Regions from separate parts of the Pantoea sp. App145 genome, predicted to be linked through region 1. Evidence: predicted binding sites of a transcription regulator. Region 1 holds the regulator's gene; each other region holds the start of a gene.
What was found. The regulator LexA, encoded in region 1, represses DNA repair genes until DNA is damaged. The targets are predictions, from matches to a motif close to TNCTGTATGTACATACAGNA.
Positions count from the first base shown of each region.

Region 2: the regulator LexA is predicted to act here: its motif matches at 3,911-3,930, upstream of uvrB (excinuclease ABC subunit UvrB).
Region 3: the regulator LexA is predicted to act here: its motif matches at 3,203-3,222, upstream of RCF31_RS06250 (DNA translocase FtsK 4TM domain-containing protein).

Region 1 is NZ_CP133290.1:2,474,255-2,481,003, reverse strand. Features, by position in the region: gene plsB (glycerol-3-phosphate 1-O-acyltransferase PlsB) at 1-1,153, opposite strand, end outside; gene RCF31_RS11340 (diacylglycerol kinase) at 1,280-1,648, shown strand; gene lexA (transcriptional repressor LexA) at 1,754-2,368, shown strand; gene dinF (MATE family efflux transporter DinF) at 2,461-3,792, shown strand; gene RCF31_RS11325 (CsbD family protein) at 3,950-4,162, shown strand; gene zur (zinc uptake transcriptional repressor Zur) at 4,232-4,753, opposite strand; gene RCF31_RS11315 (conjugal transfer protein TraF) at 5,203-6,453, shown strand; gene dusA (tRNA dihydrouridine(20/20a) synthase DusA) at 6,552-6,749, shown strand, end outside.
Region 2 is NZ_CP133290.1:1,528,349-1,535,097, reverse strand. Features, by position in the region: gene bioF (8-amino-7-oxononanoate synthase) at 1-919, shown strand, start outside; gene bioC (malonyl-ACP O-methyltransferase BioC) at 900-1,655, shown strand; gene bioD (dethiobiotin synthase) at 1,652-2,320, shown strand; gene RCF31_RS06970 (ABC transporter ATP-binding protein) at 2,397-3,113, opposite strand; gene uvrB (excinuclease ABC subunit UvrB) at 4,010-6,031, shown strand; gene RCF31_RS06960 (gluconeogenesis factor YvcK family protein) at 6,067-6,749, opposite strand, start outside.
Region 3 is NZ_CP133290.1:1,374,257-1,381,005, reverse strand. Features, by position in the region: gene cydD (heme ABC transporter permease/ATP-binding protein CydD) at 1-1,035, opposite strand, end outside; gene trxB (thioredoxin-disulfide reductase) at 1,181-2,146, opposite strand; gene lrp (leucine-responsive transcriptional regulator Lrp) at 2,670-3,164, shown strand; gene RCF31_RS06250 (DNA translocase FtsK 4TM domain-containing protein) at 3,284-6,649, shown strand.

The DNA of each region.
Region 1 (6,749 bases):
CAAAGTATTCAACCGAATAGCCGCGATTAAACAACTCGCCAAGATATTCACGAAAAACAGTAGAATAGAGCTTGTTGCCTTTAAAGGTACGGCGAATAAAGAACGCACCCAGACGACGGAAAATCGGACCGGCAGGCCAGAAGTTAAGATTGATACCGGCAGCGATGTGCGGTGGTACCAGACCCTGGTGGTAAAGCACATAGGAGAGCAGCAGGTAATCCATATGGCTGCGATGGCAGGGAACATAGACAATCTCGTGACCATCCTGTGCCAGCTGACGTACGCGCTCGCCGCCATTGACGTTGATACCCTGATAGAGTCGGCTCCACATCCATCCCATGACGCGGTCAGTGACGCGGATGGCCTCATAGGAGAAGTCAGCCGCAATCTCTTCCATCATTTCAATGGCGTTCTGCTGTGCCTTCTCATGGGAAATCTTTTTGCTGCGCGCTTCATCTTCCACAGCCTTTTCAATGGCTTTCGATTGCAACAGCTTGTTAAACAGATCCTGGCGGGCGGGTAAACGCGGGCCGATGGCAGCCAGACGCTGGCGGGCGAAGTGAATACGCGCCACGCGGGCCAGTTTTTGCGCAATTGACTTGTCAGTTCCATGCTCGGTTGCCATCTGACGTAGCGACACTGTCGGCGAGAAGCGGACAAAGCTGTCGCGGCCATGCCAGAGAATGGCAAAGAACTTCTGTACACCGTTAAGAATGCGCAGATGTGGCGTCTGTTCACCCTGTACTTCACGGCCTGGTGCGCGTCCAAACATCACCGACACTGGCAGCATTTGCACATCCAGTTCGGGGTTGCTGCGATGCAGATCGAGATAGTCATGAAATAGCTTCACTGACTCCAGATTCGGCACGAAATAAGGGAAAACGCGTGGACCGTCGTGGATAAAGACATAGCGTGGCAACAACGTGCCATCAATTTCCAGTGGTGTAAGCGGATCCGGCAGATCGTGTTTCAGACACTGCGAACGCAGTGTGAGTAGATCGGCCTTGGAATCATAAGGCAGCACATATAGGATTGGCCGCGTTGAATCTAACCCATGTTCAGACACAGGATCCGACGGAATAGCCTTACTCTTTACCAAAATGGAGAGTGGTAAATTCAATAATTTATAATAAAGTTTACGCCAACCTGACATAGACAACTTTAAGCCTCTTGTTAGCAAAGCGCGGCAAGCATACCAGAAAGTGCCGCGAAGATCTGTGGCCGTGCCATTCCCGGCTGCCCAGACATTGACGTCAAAACGAGTAAAGGGTTCAACGACATGGCAAATAACGTCACCGGTATTCTCAGGATAGTGAAAGCTGCCGGTTATTCCTGGCAGGGATTGCGCGCCGCCTGGCAACATGAAGCGGCATTTCGCCAGGAGGCTATCGCCGCACTGGTGGCGATTGTGGTGGCATGCTGGCTGGATGTTGACGCGATCTCCCGCGTACTCATGATCGGTTCTGTGGTGCTGGTGGTCATCGTTGAGATTATGAATAGTGCCATTGAAGCCGTCGTCGACCGCATTGGTCAGGAGCGTCATCCGCTGGCCGGACGCGCGAAAGACATGGGGTCGGCTGCCGTATTGTTAGCTATCTTACTGGCTATTTTCGTCTGGATCGCGCTGCTTTGGTCGCATTTGCGATAAGGATTCCGGATTCATCAACTCGCTGATTTTTCCCTCAGTTTTGGTTTCCATTTCGCCAATACCTGTATATACTCACAGCGACTGTATAAACAACCAGGGGGCGGGATGAAAGCGTTAACCAGCAGGCAGCAACAGGTCTATGATCTGATTCGCGACCATATCAACCAGACGGGCATGCCGCCAACGCGTGCGGAAATTGCTGCGCAACTGGGCTTCCGCTCACCGAATGCGGCAGAAGAACATCTGAAGGCTCTGGCACGCAAAGGCGTGATTGAAATCGTCTCCGGAGCGTCGCGCGGTATTCGTTTATTAATGGAAGAAGAAGCCAGTGAGGGGCTGCCGCTGATTGGCCGTGTCGCCGCGGGTGAACCGTTACTGGCCCAGGAGCACATCGAGGCTCACTACCAGGTTGATGCCAACCTCTTCAAACCCACCGCTGATTTCCTGTTGCGCGTTAGCGGCATGTCGATGAAAGATATCGGCATTATGGATGGTGACTTACTGGCGGTACACAAGACTCAGGAAGTGCGCAATGGCCAGGTCGTGGTGGCGCGCATTGATGATGAAGTCACAGTGAAACGCTGGAAAAAGCAGGGCGCGATTGTGCAGCTGCTGCCAGAAAACAGTGACTTCCAGCCGATTGTGGTCGATACCCGTGAACAGTCACTCACCGTTGAAGGGCTGGCGGTGGGTATCGTGCGCAACGGCGAATGGCTTTAATCCTTTAAATCCCCCACTACGGTAGCGCCTCTGCGCTGCCGTGGTTTGATTTGCCAAAATAACTGTAGCGCAGCACAAACCGGGACGGGCTGATGCAGCTGTTTTCCTCCTCTGATAAGACACTCTGGCGGCTGGCGCTGCCGATGATCCTTTCGAATATCACGGTGCCGTTGCTCGGCGTGGTGGATACCGCGGTGATTGGCCATCTTGACAGTCCGATCTATCTCGGTGGCGTGGCAGTGGGTAGCACTGCAACCAGCTTCATTTTTATGCTGCTGTTGTTTTTACGCATGAGCACGACCGGACTGACTGCCCAGGCATTTGGTGCCAGCGATAAAACGGCGCTGGCGCGTGCGCTTACCCAACCGTTGCTTATCGCATTGATCGCAGGTGTGTTGTTTATGTTGCTGCGCACACCTGTCAGCAATCTGGCGGCTGCGCTAATGGGAGGCAGCGTTGCGGTACAGCAACAGGCGCAACTGTTTATTCAGATTCGCTGGCTCAGTGCTCCCGCTACGCTGGCTAATCTGGTACTCCTGGGCTGGCTGTTGGGTGTGCAGTATGCACGCGCACCCGTTGTTTTGCTGGTGGTGGGCAACCTGGTCAATATTCTGCTGGATCTGCTGTTTGTGCTCGGCCTGCACTGCGGAGTGGCAGGCGCTGCTGCGGCTACGGCACTGGCCGAATACGTCACCCTGGGTGTCGGGCTGTTGATGGTAGCTCGGGTATTAAAGCTACGTGGTATTGATTTCACCCTGCTGAAAGAGAGCTGGCGCGGTGGTGCCGCCCGCCTGTTTCGTCTCAATCGCGACATTATGTTGCGCTCATTTCTGCTGCAAATCTGTTTTGCTTCTCTGACGATCTTTGGCGCGCGCATTGGGCCAGATGTGGTTGCAGTCAACGCGGTTCTGCTGATGTTTCTCACTTTCACAGCCTACGCACTGGATGGTTTCGCTTATGCGGTTGAAGCCTGCTCTGGTGAAGCGGTTGGTGCGAAAGATCGCAGCCAGTTGTTGCTGGTCTGGCACGCGGCATGCCGTCAGGCAGGCCTGGTGGCGTTGCTGTTCGCCATGATGTATGCCCTGTGCGGGGTACAAATTGTCGGGTTGCTGACCTCGCTGGACGAACTCCGCGCAGCCGCCGACCGTTACCTGGTGTGGCAGGTGGTGATGCCCCTGGTGGGGGTATGGTGTTATCTGCTGGATGGCATGTTTATCGGCGCGACGCGTGGCAGGGAAATGCGTAACAGCATGGCGCTGGCGGCGCTGGGTTATGGCCTGTCGTTGCTCACCTTACCCTGGTTGGGAAATCATGGTTTGTGGCTGGCGGTGACGGTATTTCTGGCATTACGCGGACTCACGTTGTGGCTGGTCTGGCGCCGCCACTGGCGTCATGACAGTTGGTTTTCGTATAGTGGAATATAACTTATTAATTACAGATTAATCCGTAAGTGTGCTACCTGATATTCATTGTCTACTATAATTATCCTTAACAACGCAATTAAGTAGCGTGTTATATCGGCTTTTACCTTCAGGGAATGGGTATGCCGTCAACTCACTGGAAATGACATGGAGAACGGTTATGAACAAAGACGAAGCGAGTGGAAACTGGAAGCAATTCAAAGGGAAAGTGAAAGAAAAATGGGGCAAGCTGACTGATGATGATATGACCGTCATCGAAGGGAAACGTGATCAGCTTGTCGGTAAAATTCAGGAACGCTATGGCTACGCTAAAGACCAGGCCGAGCGTGAAGTGAAAGACTGGGAAAGTCACAACAAGGATCACCGTTGGTAATGGACCCGTTTAAGGACGATGCTCCCAGGCTCCGATCCTGATGATCGGGTTGGCACAAGGAGGTGCCATTTATCCCTTCCTCAACCGCTTTTTGCCTTCAATCTGATGATCATGATCGCAACTTTCATGATGGGTACAGGCTTCCACTTCGGCACAATTTTCACAGAGTCCATGGGCTTCAATCACGCTATGGCGCAACGCAAAACCCGCTTGTTCAGCCAATCCGGAGATGATCTTTTCAACGCCATGCGCATGTTTTTCACTGACGGCTGCACAGCGGTCACAAACCAGCATCACTGAAGTGTGTGCAGGCTCATCAAAATGATGGCAGACCACGTAGCTGTTGTTGGATTCAACGCGATGGATAAATCCCTGCTCCAGCAGAAAATCCAGTGCACGATAGATGGTTGGCGGTTTTGCCTGGGGTTCACTGACGCGCAATTGATCCAGTAAATCATAAGCACTGATCGATCCATTTTGCTCGGCCATCAGGCGTAGCACTTCGGCACGTTGTGTGGTCAGACGCACGCCGCGTTGCAGGCAAAGCGTTTCAGCCTGGTTCAGAAGTTGGTCTGGCGACAAATTTGACATAAGTGTTCTCCGGGTGCCGAGTGATGTTATTTTATCACACAAATTTTTACGCTGCTGTGATTGCTTTTCTCGCTGAAGATTGCCAGGAAAAATCTTGTTTTTCATAAGATTAATATCAGTGTTATTCCTCTTTTTTCCTCATATTGTCATCTGCGTTCCTTATTACGGATTTATTATCAAACCGGCTAATCGGTTTTTGCTTTGCAACTCACCGACTTAGCGTCTAAGGTTCAAAAGGGCTTAAGTAATAGCTGGCCTCAATTTAGATATCGTTTAATTTTTTGCATAAATACACGACAGATTGCTGCGCCAGCAGTCAATTCTGCGAATAGCAGTGCTATTTCCTTTTATTTCACAGCAATAAATCGTTAGCCCAGGTTCACAATAAGGGCTGGTAAATTGTTTCGTCGATGACTTGGTCACGACATTTGAAAGGTGATGGCAGGCTCATGGTGAAGACATTATTCAGGCGCAATAAAGTTGCTTATCTTGTTGTTTTTAATTCAGTATTTCTTTCCTCTTCAGCTCTGGCAGCAGGTACCTGGTACGACGCACGTAATGACGCAATGGGCGGCACAGGTGTTGCGTCTTCCACCTGGAGCTCCGCGGTACTGGCGAACCCGGCATTGATGACCAAAGCAAAACCTGATGATGACGTAAGTATCATTTTCCCTTCAGCGGGTGTGCAGGTTACCGATAAAGACAAACTGATTAATAAAGTCGATGACATTACGGATACTGTCGATCGTTATCAGGATGTCATCAATAACTTAACCTTCCAGGATTATCTCAACGGCTACCCGCAGCTTAAAGCCGCAGCAGGGGATATGGCGAATCAGTTGAGTGACCTGCGGGGTAACAAAGCAGATGGCTCGGCGGGTGTGGCGCTGGCTGTCACCGTGCCTAATGAGACGCTGCCCTTTGCGTTTATCACCAAGGCTTACGGCACTGCGCATGTTCGTGCGAATGTGGCGCAAAGCGATATAGATTATCTGAACGGCGTGGCCGACGGGACCATCATTCCGGTGCCGGGTGATGAAGATAATTTGCGCTCCAGTGCCAATGGGCTTGCGGCGTTAGTGACTGATTACGGTATTTCCGTGGCGCACCAGTTTACCATTGCAGGCCATCCGGTCTCTGTAGGCATCACGCCAAAGCTGCAGAAAACCTGGTTGTATAATTACACCGCCAGCATTTACAACTACGACAAAAGCGACATCAACAACAGCCGTTATCGCAGTTCCGATACCGGTTTCAACGTGGATGCCGGTATCGCCACTGATTTTGCCGACAACTGGACTTTCGGTTTGACCGGTCAGAACCTGATTTCGCGCAACATCGATACCAAAGAAGTGGATGGCTATCGCGATACTTACCAAATCCGTCCGCTGGTCACTACCGGTCTGGCCTGGAACTACGGTCCTGTGACCCTGACTGGCGATGTCGATCTGACGCAAACTAAGCGTTTTAAATCAGAAGACAGTAGCCAGTATATCGGCGTCGGTGGCGAGTACCGTGTGCTGGACTGGTTGCAGCTGCGTGCCGGCTATCGCGCCGATATGAAGTCGAATGACACCAACGTTTTCACTGCCGGTTTTGGCCTGTCGCCGTTTAACAATACGGTACATCTGGATCTGGCCGGTTCGGTTGGCGCAGACAATACCTGGGGTGCGATGGTGCAGCTCGGATTTAACTTCTGATTGATGTTCTTCACACCGACGGGCGGCTGTGTCGCCCGTCAATCCTGTGGTATGATTGCGCAGATTGTCATCACTTAACCCCGGATTTACTGCGTTTCATGACCGATACTTTCTCTTCGCAACGTTTTTCCATTGCTCCCATGCTCGACTGGACTGACCGTCACTGTCGTTATTTTCACCGCAAGTTAAGCGGCGATACGCTGCTTTACACCGAAATGGTGACCACCGGCGCAATCATTCATGGTAAGGGCGATTATCTGGCCTTTAGCGAGGATGAGCATCCGGTCGCACTGCAA
Region 2 (6,749 bases), 950 kb from region 1:
GACCGGTTACAGCCGCCATCATGCGCAGCTGGAAGAGGAGCTGGCCGACTGGCTGGGCTATCGGCGTGCGTTGCTGTTTATCTCCGGTTTTGCCGCGAATCAGGCGGTGATCCATTTGCTGGCGGAAAAACCGGATCGCATCCTTGCCGACAAGCTGGCGCACGCGTCATTGCTGGATGCTGCCAGCCACAGCCCGGCGCTGTTGCGTCGTTTCGCCCATAACCAGCCGCAAAGCCTGGCAAAAATGCTGGCAACGCCGGTTGAGGGCAACACGCTGGTGGTGACGGAGGGGGTGTTCAGCATGGATGGTGACAGCGCGCCGCTGGCAGAGATTGCAGCGGAAACGCGGCGTGGCAACGGTTGGTTGCTGGTGGATGATGCGCATGGTATCGGCGTCACCGGCGAACAGGGGCGCGGCAGCTGCTGGCAGCAGCAGGTGCGACCGGAACTGTTGATCGTTACCTTTGGCAAAGGCTTCGGCGTCAGCGGCGCGGCGTTGCTATGCGATGACGCCACTGCCGATTATGTTGAGCAGTTTGCCCGCCATCTGATCTATTCCACGGCGATGCCTCCGGCGCAATGTTGCGCGTTGCAGGCCGCATTGCAGCAAATTCGGCAGGGTGATGAACTACGCGCGCGTTTGCACGCCAACATCGCTCGCTTCCGCGCCGGTGCAGCCGATTTACCGTGGCAGCTGATGCCTTCGGCCAGCGCTATCCAGCCGCTGGTGGTGGGTGAGAACAGCGCAGCCCTGGCGTTATCACAACGACTGAAGGCGGCGGGGTGCTGGGTTAGCGCCATTCGTCCGCCAACCGTACCACCGGGCACCGCACGGCTGCGTATCACGTTAACCGCCGCGCATCACCCGGATGATATCGATCGTCTGCTGGAGGCGCTGTATGACGCTACAGGTCAATAAACAGGCGGTTGCGCAGGCGTTTGGTCGCGCAGCGCAGCATTACGAACAGCATGCTGAACTGCAACGCCAGAGCGGCGATGCGTTGCTGGCATTGGCCCCGGCCGGGTTTGGTCCGCACCTGCTGGATGCCGGATGCGGCACCGGCTGGTACAGCCGGTACTGGCGTGACCGTGGGCGCGAAGTGACCGCGCTTGATTTGTCGCAAGCCATGCTGGATAGCGCTGCACAGCAGCACTCGGCGCAGCATTATGTGCAGGGCGATATTGATGCGTTACCGCTGCCGGATGCCTGTGTTGATGGCGTGTGGAGCAATCTTGCGGTGCAGTGGAGCAGCGATTTGCGCACCGCTTTGCAGCAGTTTTTACGCGTCACCCGACCGGGCGGCACGGTGCTGTTTTCCACACTGTTGTCCGGTTCATTGCACGAGGTGCATCAGGCGTGGGCGCAGCTGGATGGGCGTCAGCACGCCAACCGTTTCCTCAGTGCAGCGCAGATTGCCGCTGCCACTCACGATCTCTCGCTTGAACACCAGCAGCAGACCATCACGCAGCACTTTCCCAGCGCGCTCAGCGCGATGCGTTCACTGAAGGGCATCGGCGCAACCCATTTGCATGACGGGCGGCCGGGAGGATTGCTGACGCGCACGCAACTGGCCCGGCTGGAGCAGGGCTGGCCGCAGGATGAGGCGGGTTATCGCCTCAGCTATCACCTGATGTTTGGAGTATTAACACCATGAAACGCTGGTTTATTACGGGCACCGATACTGAAGTAGGAAAAACGGTGGCCAGTGGGGCGCTGTTGCAGGCGGCCAGTGCAGCCGGATTGACCACCGCAGGCTACAAGCCAGTGGCTTCCGGCTGCGAGGTCACCGCCGAGGGGATTCGTAACAGCGATGCGCTGGCTTTGCAGCGTTACAGTTCGCTGGCGCTGCGTTATGAGCAGGTCAATCCGCTGGCCTTTATCGAGCCAACGTCGCCGCATATCGTCAGTGCGGAAGAGGGGCGACCCATCGAATTCGCTCAGCTGTCAGCGGGATTGCGCCAGCTGGAACAGCAGGCTGAATGGGTGCTGGTGGAGGGGGCAGGCGGTTGGTTTACCCCGTTGTCCGCCACCCAGACTTATGCCGACTGGGTGATCGCTGAACAACTGCCGGTCATTCTGGTGGTCGGAATCAAACTGGGCTGCATCAACCATGCGATGCTGACAGCCGCAGCCGTGCGCGCCAGTGGTTTATCGCTGGCCGGCTGGATCGCTAATGATATTCAGCCACCGGGCAAACGTCACCAGGAGTATCTGACAACCCTGCGTCAGCGTATTGATGCACCCTGCCTGGGCGAAATTCCGTACCTGACGGATGACGCTCAGCAGGCAGAGTGCGGACGCTTCCTGACACTGCCGTAGCGGCGCGATTTATCGCGCGGCTGGCATTGCGCAATAAATTGCGCCGCTACGGATTGTGCCAAAATAGCCGACATTATCAGGTCACCGTCAGCCATTTGTTGATGGTGACATCATCCAGCTGTGCCACTTTGCCCTGTGCCACATTACGACCCCGATGCAGCAACAGAAAGTAGTCAGCGACGCGGCGAATAAAGGAGACGTGTTGCTCCAGCAGCAGGATGGTCAGGCCATAATCACGGTTCAGACGGCGGATTAAGTTACCCATCTCCTCTTCGAGCCAGGGTGACATCCCTTCAGTGGGTTCGTCGAGGATTAACAGCTTCGGTTGCAGCACCAGCGCACGTGCCAAAGCCAGCTGCTGTTGTTGATCCATCGGCAGCTCGCCACTGCGCTGGTGACGCAGTGAGTAGAGCGCCGGGAACAAATCAAACACCATTTCCGGGATAGCGCGGCTGCGCTCATCCTGCGCCGCCATCAACGCAATCAGCAGGTTATCTTCCACGCTCATCTGCGAGAAAATATGACGTCCCTGTGGCACATAGCCAATGCCCATGCGTGCACGTTGCTCCGCCGGTTGCAGCAATAAGTCTTCGGGGGGGGAGCCATCTTCCTGCCATGTCATCGAGCCGCTGTTGATTGGCAGCCGCCCCATAATGCAGTTGACCAGCGTGGTTTTCCCCATCCCCGGACTCCCCAGCACGCCAGTGCAGGTGCCGGGCGGCAGATCCAGATCCACATCCCACAGAATATGGTTTTGACCGTAAAACTGATTCACCGAACGTAAACTCAGCATCTGACATTCTCCTTCCAGATAATTAGCCTGAATGCTTCCGCTCTGTGTCGTCTGGCAAACAGTCAAACACGATTCATCATTGCCACTCTCACCATCAGTGAGTTGTTACAAATGCTCTATCGATAAACCTGCAATTCTCAGGCCAGGTTGCTGATGCGATGAAAAATGCATCAATGGCGGGCAAAAATCAGGCTTAAAAGTTGAGTAACGCTTAACAATTCCACGGAGTGATAAAAAGGCTGCACTTTAGCGGTGCTGAATGCTTAACGATTCTGGTGCAGCCGATCTGGCATAAGGCAGAACCGGCAGGAATAAGTGGCCTTATTTACTGGAAATTTCATCCAGCAGCCCCCCTCAGCACGGAAAAAGAATAGTTAATGCCGCGCAGGTTGTGAGAAAAATAAACGCAAAAAAAAATTTTTTCGCACGTCAGGACAAGCCGGAGAAAATTATGCACAGGCGATGGGGGCGGGGCTGCCATCAGTTATCCACTATTCCTGTGGATAACCTTGTGTATTAGAGACTGAAAACAGAGCGCAAGCGAGGAAATACGCGGCCTGCATACATTATGCTGAGAAACTGGGCTTTTTAGTGATTCTCTAACAAATCAATATGTTAGTTAAAATCAAGCCTGAGAATTATCTTGCTCGTCATCAGACTGCAATTTTATGACGCTCTATTGACAAATGTTAAAAGCATCTCCTTTCTGGGGATAACCTTGTACCACAAGGTGTTACCTGTCCTTGTTAAAATTGCACTGCGGCGAGTCGCCACGCCTCCCCGTAATCGTGCAGCATACATGTAAATATATCCAGTATTTTTTACTGGCAAATTCGCGCTGGCAGAGTAGAATTAGCAGCCTGCCCGCCGACTTCTCCAGCAGGAACCGCAAAACCATGAGTAAAGCCTTTAAACTCAACTCCGCTTTTAAACCATCAGGGGACCAGCCTGAGGCGATTCGTCGTCTGGAAGAGGGGCTGGAGGATGGCCTGGCGCATCAGACGCTGCTGGGGGTGACCGGTTCGGGAAAAACCTTTACCGTGGCCAATGTGATTGCCGATCTTAACCGGCCTACCATGGTACTGGCTCCTAACAAGACGCTGGCGGCTCAGCTTTACGGCGAGATGAAGGAGTTCTTCCCGGATAACGCGGTGGAGTTTTTCGTCTCCTACTACGACTACTATCAGCCAGAAGCTTATGTGCCCAGCTCCGACACCTTTATAGAAAAAGATGCGTCGGTGAATGAGCATATTGAGCAGATGCGTCTGTCGGCCACCAAGGCGCTGCTGGAACGGCGTGACGTGATTGTGGTGGCGTCGGTTTCGGCGATCTACGGCCTGGGCGATCCCGATCTTTACCTGAAAATGATGCTGCATCTGACGCGCGGCATGATCATTGATCAACGCAGTATTCTGCGCCGCCTGGCGGAGTTGCAATATAGCCGCAACGACCAGGTGTTCCAGCGTGGCACCTTCCGCGTGCGCGGCGAGGTGATTGATGTCTTCCCAGCCGAATCTGACGATATCGCGCTGCGCGTGGAGCTGTTTGATGAAGAAGTGGAGCGGCTGTCACTGTTTGACCCGCTCACCGGCCAGGTGGTTTCGGTGGTGCCGCGTTTTACCGTCTATCCCAAAACCCACTATGTCACACCGCGCGAACGCATCCTGCAATCCATGGAAGAGATCAAAAAGGAGCTGGTGGTACGCCGTCAGGTGCTGCTGGAAAACAATAAATTACTGGAAGAACAGCGCATTACCCAGCGTACCCAGTTTGACCTCGAGATGATGAACGAGCTGGGTTACTGCTCCGGTATCGAAAACTATTCGCGCTATCTCTCCGGACGTGGGCCGGGCGAGCCACCGCCGACGCTGTTTGACTACCTCCCGGCCGATGGCTTGCTGGTGGTTGATGAATCCCACGTCACCATTCCGCAGATTGGGGGCATGTATCGCGGTGACCGCGCGCGTAAAGAGACGCTGGTGGAATATGGCTTTCGCCTGCCGTCAGCGCTGGATAACCGCCCGCTACGCTTTGAAGAATTTGAAGCGCTGGCCCCGCAAACCATCTATGTTTCGGCCACGCCGGGTAACTACGAGCTGGAGAAATCCGGTAATGAAGTGATTGATCAGGTGGTGCGTCCGACCGGCCTGCTCGATCCGATCCTCGAAGTGCGTCCGGTGACAACCCAGGTGGATGACCTGCTGTCGGAAATCCGTAAGCGCGTAGAGATCAATGAACGTGTGCTGGTCACCACCCTGACCAAGCGCATGGCGGAAGATTTGACCGAGTATCTGGAAGAGCACGGCGAAAAGGTGCGTTATCTGCACTCGGATATCGACACGGTGGAGCGTATGGAGATCATTCGCGACCTGCGCCTGGGTGAGTTTGACGTACTGGTGGGGATTAACCTGCTGCGTGAAGGGCTGGATATGCCGGAAGTGTCGCTGGTGGCGATTCTTGATGCCGATAAAGAAGGCTTCCTGCGCTCCGAACGTTCACTGATTCAGACCATTGGCCGTGCTGCGCGTAACATCAATGGTAAAGCAATTCTGTACGCTGATAAGATCACGCCGTCGATGGCTCGCGCCATTAGTGAGACAGAGCGCCGTCGCGAGAAACAGCAGCGCTACAATGAAGAAAATGGCATCGTGCCGCAGGGGCTGAACAAAAAGATCACCGATATTCTCGAACTGGGTAAAAACGTGGTCAAAACCCGTGGCAAGGGCAAAACGGCATCGCGCACCGCCGCTGAAGCCGAGGCCAGCTATCTGGCGCTCACCCCGCAGGCGATGCAGAAGAAAATTCATGAGCTGGAAGGGCAGATGCAGCAGCACGCGCAGAATCTGGAGTTTGAAGAGGCAGCGCGGGTACGCGACCAGTTGCATGAACTACGCGAGCTGTTTATCGCTGCCTCCTGATAACCGGAGCACCCTTTTGTTGCGCAATTTTCAGGTCAAAATGCCTGGATGGCATGCTCCAGCGCCACGCGCAGCAGCTGGCGGTCATGTCGGTATTTAATGTCGGCGGCCTCCAGCGGTTCGCGCACGATTAAACGCTCCTCTACGCCGCGAATATCCGCCGCCGGGCTGACGATCACTGCATCAATCACCCGTTTACCAATCGCTTTTTCCATGATCACCAGTTTGTCCGCCACGGTCAGGCTGGCGGCGGCCGGGCTGAGTTCCCGGCCCAGGTTGCCGATAAACACCATGGTTGCCGGGGTGCGACGCAATGCGCGCGCCATCTCTTCCATCAGCAGAATCGGCATCAGGCTGGTGTAGAAACTGCCGGGACCAATCAGGATCAAATCCGCTTCGCCAATCGCATCCAGCGCTTCACGAGTGGGGATGACGTTGGGATGCAGCATCAACTCCTGCGGGGCCTGCTTCATCTCATCAACTGCGGTTTCGCCGTACACCATATTGCCTTCGTTATCCTGGGCTACCAGATCGACGGGTTGCTCGGACATTGGAATCAAAAATGCATCCACTTTCAGCAGGTTGCGGATGATATTGATGGCTTCCAGCGGACGCACGCTGAGATGGTCAAGCGCTTTCAGGATCAGGTTGCCGAGGTTGTGACCGGCCAGTTCGCCATTGCCGGTAAAGCGATATTCAAACATCGCTGAAGCGACGC
Region 3 (6,749 bases), 1.1 Mb from region 1:
GGAAAACGTGACTGCTGCGCCTGCTGATGCGGGTGTGTCGGGGCTGTCCTGAAGAAAACGATCCAGTGCATCTGCCCCGCCCACGGCCTGGGCTTTAGCATGGTAAAAGGTGCCTAAATCACGCAGCGGCTGGAAGAATTCCGGGGCGAGGATTAACGCAAGGAAACCGGCAAACAACGTGACGCCGCTGTGGTAATGACCAAAATTCAGCTCGCCAAGGTAGGAGAAGCCGAAATACACCGCCACTACGGCAATCGCCAGTGAAGCGAAAAACTCCAGCACCGCTGACGAGAGGAAGGCCAGACGTAACACTTCCATGGTGCGTTGACGAAAATCGGTGGTGGTACGGCTGATGGCCTGTTGTTCGGCACTGGCACGATCAAACAGGCGCAGCGTTTCGCGGCCACGCAGGCGATCGTAAAAATCCCCGCTGAGTCTGGCCAGCGCGAGGAAATTACGTCGGTTGGCATCGGCAGCGCCCATACCGACCATCGCCATAAACAGCGGAATGAGCGGGGCGGTGACCAGCAAAATCAATCCGGCTGCCCAGTTAATCGGGAAAATCGCCACCAGAATGGCGCAGGGAATAAAAACCGCCAGCGACATTTGCGGCAGATATCGGGCGTAATATTCCTGCATCTCCTCAATCTGCTCCAGCAGTAGCGTCGCCCAGCTGCCGGCGGGTTTACCCTGAATCCAGGCCGGACCCAGCGCATTCAGTCGGTCCAACACCTGCTGCCGCAGCGCCCGGCGGATCGCCATCCCCGCGCGCTGACCAGCCATCTCACGGCCATAGTTCAGTGCGGCGCGCAGTACAAAACACAGCAGCAGCAGGGCAAACTGGCTGATAAGTTCAGCGCGGGGTAGATGAGTGATGATCAGCGCCTGTAACAGCGTGGCGAGCAGCCATGCCTGGGCAATGATCACCAGGGCGCTGGCAAAGCCCAGCAGAGAAACCAGACGCAGGCTGCGTGCACCGTGATGACGTTGCTGGCGAAGCCAGCGGATAAGTTCCTGTTGCCGCGATTTGTTCATGCGAAGCCGTTCGATGATCCAGATTAGAAGCCGTGGAGAGGGGAAAACCTCTGCAAGGTCAGGCGCATGAACTGTAGCACGCAGGTAATAAAAAAGGCGACCAAAACAGGTCGCCTCCGGCAATTATGATCAAGTTATTAACAACTTACTTATCGTTTTTAACCAGACCATCAAGGTAACGTTCAGCATCCAGCGCTGCCATACAACCGGTACCGGCGGAGGTGATCGCCTGACGATAGATATGGTCCATGACGTCACCGGCGGCAAAGACGCCCGGGATGCTGGTCTGGGTGGCGTTGCCGTGCAGACCAGACTGAACTTTGATGTAACCATTTTCCAGCGCCAGCTGACCTTCGAAGATCGCCGTGTTAGGGCTATGGCCGATAGCGACGAACAGACCGGCAACTTCCAGCGATTCTGGCTCTTCACCTTTGGTTGACAGCAGTTTCAGACCGGTCACACCCATCTGATCACCCACCACTTCATCCAGGGTGCGATCGGTATGCAACACGATATTACCGTTGCGCACTTTTTCCATCAGACGATCGATAAGGATCTTCTCGGCGCGGAAGTTGTCACGGCGGTGAATCAGGTGAACTTCAGCAGCGATATTCGCCAGGTACAGCGCTTCTTCCACGGCGGTGTTACCCCCGCCAATTACCGCGACTTTCTGGTTGCGGTAGAAGAAACCGTCACAGGTGGCGCAGGCCGATACGCCTTTGCCTTTAAACGCTTCTTCAGAAGGCAGGCCAAGGTAACGGGCAGAAGCACCGGTGGCGATGATCAGTGCGTCCGCGGTGTATTCGCCGCTGTCACCGGTCAGGCGGAACGGACGGTTCTGCAAATCAACGGTGTGAATATGATCGAAAATGATCTCGGTGTTGAACTTCTCCGCATGCTCATGCATACGTTCCATCAGCGATGGACCTGTCAGATCGTGCGGGTCGCCCGGCCAGTTTTCCACTTCAGTGGTGGTGGTGAGCTGACCACCTTTTTCCAGACCGGTAATCAAGACCGGATTCAGGTTGGCGCGTGCGGCATAGACTGCCGCAGTGTAACCGGCAGGGCCGGAGCCCAGAATGAGCAGCTTACTGTGTTTGGCCGTACTCATGTGTTCCTCAGTTTCTTGTCTGACAACATAGCGAATGATTGTAGGGAAATTACCGGCGCAAAAAAAGTCTTGAGCGATTTTGTTAACAATCGCTGCAAGCGGCGTAGACGATGAGTGGTGATTCTGCACGCCGATTGCGCCAAAAGGGGGCAATGCTCGGTAATTTGTGGTGCAGCTGTATAAAAAATCTCATTAGAAAACAGGAACCCAGCACTCTGTATGGCATCTTGTACTGAATTTGGATGTTTTACTTTGACAATCGCCTGCGCATTTGCGAAAACATTATCAGAAGCAGAGAAGATTTAGCGATTCGAAACAGAATTTCATGCCTGTTTTGGTTTGTTTCGCCAAATAAACTCAGCCTGACATTGGTAATGACGCATGATGTGGACAGACAACATGCGTCATACGGATGGTCGCATTACTGCACAGGCTTATGGTCTTCACTTCGAGTAAGGCCCTGAACAATGAACGTTTTCAGGGTGTGGCAGGTTAAGGGAAGGAATTAAGAGAGACAATAATAATGGTAGACAATAAGAAGCGCCCCGGAAAAGATCTGGACCGAATCGACCGCAACATCCTCAACGAATTGCAAAAGGATGGTCGTATTTCCAATGTTGAGCTTTCGAAACGTGTGGGCTTATCGCCGACGCCGTGTCTTGAGCGTGTTCGCCGCCTGGAACGTCAGGGTTTCATTCTTGGTTACACTGCACAACTCAACCCGCATTATCTCGATGCTTCACTGCTGGTGTTTGTTGAGATTACTCTGAATCGTGGCGCGCCCGATGTGTTTGAGCAATTTAACGCCGCCGTGCAAAAACTTGAGGAAACTCAAGAGTGTCACCTCGTTTCCGGTGACTTTGACTATCTGCTGAAAACCCGTGTGCCGGATATGTCAGCGTATCGTAAACTGTTGGGCGAAACCTTGCTGCGCCTGCCAGGCGTGAACGACACCCGCACCTATGTGGTAATGGAAGAGGTCAAACAGAGCAATCGTCTGGTGATCAAAACCCGTTAACGCAGGGCAGGTGCAAAACTTGCAGGATTTCGGTACACTCCTGTGAATTCATACAGGACCAGCGTCGGGCGTGCCCGACGCTGTTGCCTTCTTAATTTACAGGCACCTGGAGAGTTCTCTTGAGCCAGGAATATACAGAAGACAAAGACGTTTCATTACAACCGCTGAGCAGCGGACGTCGGCTGCTTGAAGCGTTGCTCATCCTTGTGGCCTTATTCGCCATCTATCTGATGGTTTCTTTGGTCAGTTTTAACCCTTCCGATCCCAGTTGGTCGCAGACGGCCTGGCACGAGCCTATCCATAATTTGGGTGGCAGCGTGGGGGCATGGCTGGCTGATACCTTGCTGTTTATCTTCGGCGTGATGGCCTATGCCATTCCTCCGGTGATCATCGGCTTATGCTGGATAACCTTCCGTCAGCGCGATCGCCACGACTACATCGACTACTTTGCCGTTGGGCTACGTCTGATTGGTGTGCTGGCGCTGGTGGTCACCACCTGTGGTCTGGCGGCACTGAATGCTGACGATATCTGGTATTTCGCCTCCGGTGGCGTGATCGGCAGTCTGATCAGCAACGCCATGGCACCCTGGTTCAGCTCGGCAGGCGGTACCTTAACGCTGCTGTGCGTGTGGGCTGCGGGCATTACGCTGTATACCGGATGGTCATGGCTGACGATTGCCGAAAGAATTGGTGGCGTGGTGATGGGGGTGCTGACGTTTGCCAGCAATCGCTCCCGTCATGATGAACCCTGGCAGGAAGATGATGAGTATGAGGACGAAGATGAACGTCAGCAGGCGGATGACGTTGTTCCGCCGCTGCGTGCCGCTGCGTCTGATGACGATGATGTGCTGCTGGCTAAACCCCGTAAGGTGAATGAAGCGCCACTGGCCGATGTGCAGGATGATCCGTTGCTGGCAAAAGCCAGTGCCGCGACGGCTGCCGCCATTGCCGTGAGCAGTGAAGCCGCTTTGCAGGAGCCGCAGGTTGCGCCAGCGGCTCCGCTCCAGCCAGCAGAAACAGCTGCGCCGCAGCCTGTGACGCAACCCGTACAGCCGACGCAGCCTGCTCCGGTAGTCCCCGTCGCAGCACCTCAGCCGCCGTTGTATCGGTTTGAGGTTCCTGCTGAGACACCCGCATTCTCCCCGGTGGATGACGATGATGGTCCACAGATGGGTAACTGGCAGGATGCTGCGCAGGTCCCGTCAGCGCTGAACACCACGGCCAGCGCCGCCCTGGCTGCCGGAGCTGTCAAGGCCGCATCATCCAGTGCGCCTTACATGCCAGCGTTCGATGTGGTGCCGGAGCGTGATTACAATCCGCAGGTTAAACAGGGTATTGGCCCGGAACTGCCACGTCCGAATCCGGTGAAACTGCCGACACGACGTGAACTGGCATCCTATGGTATCAAACTGCCGTCGCAGCGGATGGCGGAAGAGAAAGCCAGAGAGACAGAGCAGCCGGTGTCGTCACCTGTGCTGGATCAGCTTGCGGCTGATGATGCAGAAGCTTTGCAGCAGGCGCAGTTGCGTGATGCTTTCCAGTCACAGCAACAGCAGCGTTATGGCGAAAGCTGGCACACGGAAGCCGCAGCGGAAGACGAAGAAGCGTTGCAACAGGCACAGCTGGCGCGCCAGTTTGCTGAGCAGCAGCAACAGCGTTATGGGGAAGAAAAAGCGCCTGAGCCTGATGACGGACCGGTATTTAACCTCGATACCTCGTCAGCGTTTGATTTCTCACCGATGAAAGATCTGGTGGATGACAGCCCGGCTGAGCCGTTGTTCACCATCGCGGCGACACCGGAACCCGAAGTTCCTGCGCCTACACAGTGGCAACAACCGGTTGCGCCGCAGCCACAGGTGGAGACTTCCTTTGATGAGGAAAGCAGCCCGTGGTCCGCTGCTGAGCCTGAACCCACTGTGGAAGAGCAACCCGCGAAACCGGTGCAGGATAGCTTGTTCCATCCGTTCCTGGTTCGCCATGAACAGCCGCTGGAGCGTCCTTCTACGCCGCTGCCGACCCTCGATCTGCTGACGCAGCCGCCAGCGGAAGAGGAACCGGTGGATATGTTTGCGCTGGAGCAGACGGCGCGTCTGGTGGAAGCCCGTCTGGCGGATTATCGCGTCAAAGCGGAAGTGGTGGGGATCTCTCCGGGTCCGGTCATCACCCGTTTTGAACTGGATTTGGCTCCGGGCGTTAAAGCCGCGCGTATCTCCAACCTGTCGCGCGATCTGGCCCGTTCGCTTTCCGCTGTGGCAGTGCGTGTGGTGGAAGTGATTCCTGGCAAGCCCTATGTGGGTCTGGAACTGCCGAACAAACATCGCCAGACGGTTTATCTGCGCGAAGTGCTGGATTGTGCCAAATTCCGTGACAATCCTTCGCCGCTGGCGGTGGTGCTGGGGAAAGACATTGCCGGCCAGCCGGTGGTGGCCGATCTGGCTAAAATGCCGCATTTGCTGGTAGCCGGTACTACCGGTTCGGGTAAATCCGTCGGCGTTAACGCCATGATTATCAGCATGCTGTATAAAGCCACGCCAGAAGAAGTGCGCTTTATCATGATCGACCCGAAAATGCTGGAGCTTTCCGTATACGAAGGCATTCCGCATCTGCTGACGGAAGTGGTCACCGACATGAAAGACGCCGCCAATGCGTTGCGCTGGAGTGTGGGTGAGATGGAACGGCGTTATAAGCTGATGTCGGCGCTTGGCGTGCGTAACCTTGCCGGTTACAACGAAAAAGTCGAGCAGGCTGAAGCGATGGGGCGTCCGATTCCCGATCCGTTCTGGAAACCGGGCGACAGCATGGATATCACGCCTCCGGTTCTGGAAAAACTGCCTTACATCGTGGTGATGGTCGATGAATTTGCTGACCTGATGATGGCGGTTGGCAAGAAAGTGGAAGAACTGATAGCCCGTCTGGCTCAGAAAGCGCGTGCGGCAGGCATCCACTTAGTGCTGGCAACCCAGCGTCCGTCGGTGGATGTGATTACCGGGTTAATCAAAGCTAACATCCCGACACGTATCGCCTTTACCGTATCGAGTAAAATTGACTCGCGTACCATCCTCGATCAGGGCGGTGCGGAATCGCTGCTGGGGATGGGTGACATGCTGTATATGCCGCCTAACTCGTCGCTGCCGATGCGTGTCCACGGCGCGTTTGTGCGCGACCAGGAAGTGCATGCCGTCGTGCAGGACTGGAAAGCGCGTGGACGACCGCAGTATATCGATAGCATTACCGCGGGCGAAGAGAGTGAAGGTGGTGGGGCTGGTCTGGAAGGTGACGAAGAGCTGGATCCGCTGTTCGATCAGGCGGTGGCTTTTGTGGTGGAGAAACGCCGTGCCTCGATCTCGGGTGTCCAGCGCCAGTTCCGTATCGGTTATAACCGTGCTGCGCGCATTATCGAACAGATGGAAGCGCAGGGCATTGTGTCCGAACCCGGACATAACGGTAACCGTGAGGTGCTGTCGCCACCACCGCATGAGATGTAACTCTATGTAGTACCAACGTTAATCCCGGGCCAGTATTTACTGGCCCATTGTTTATCTGGCAGTCGATCCCCATATCAACGGGAGTTTTCGGCTTTTTCTC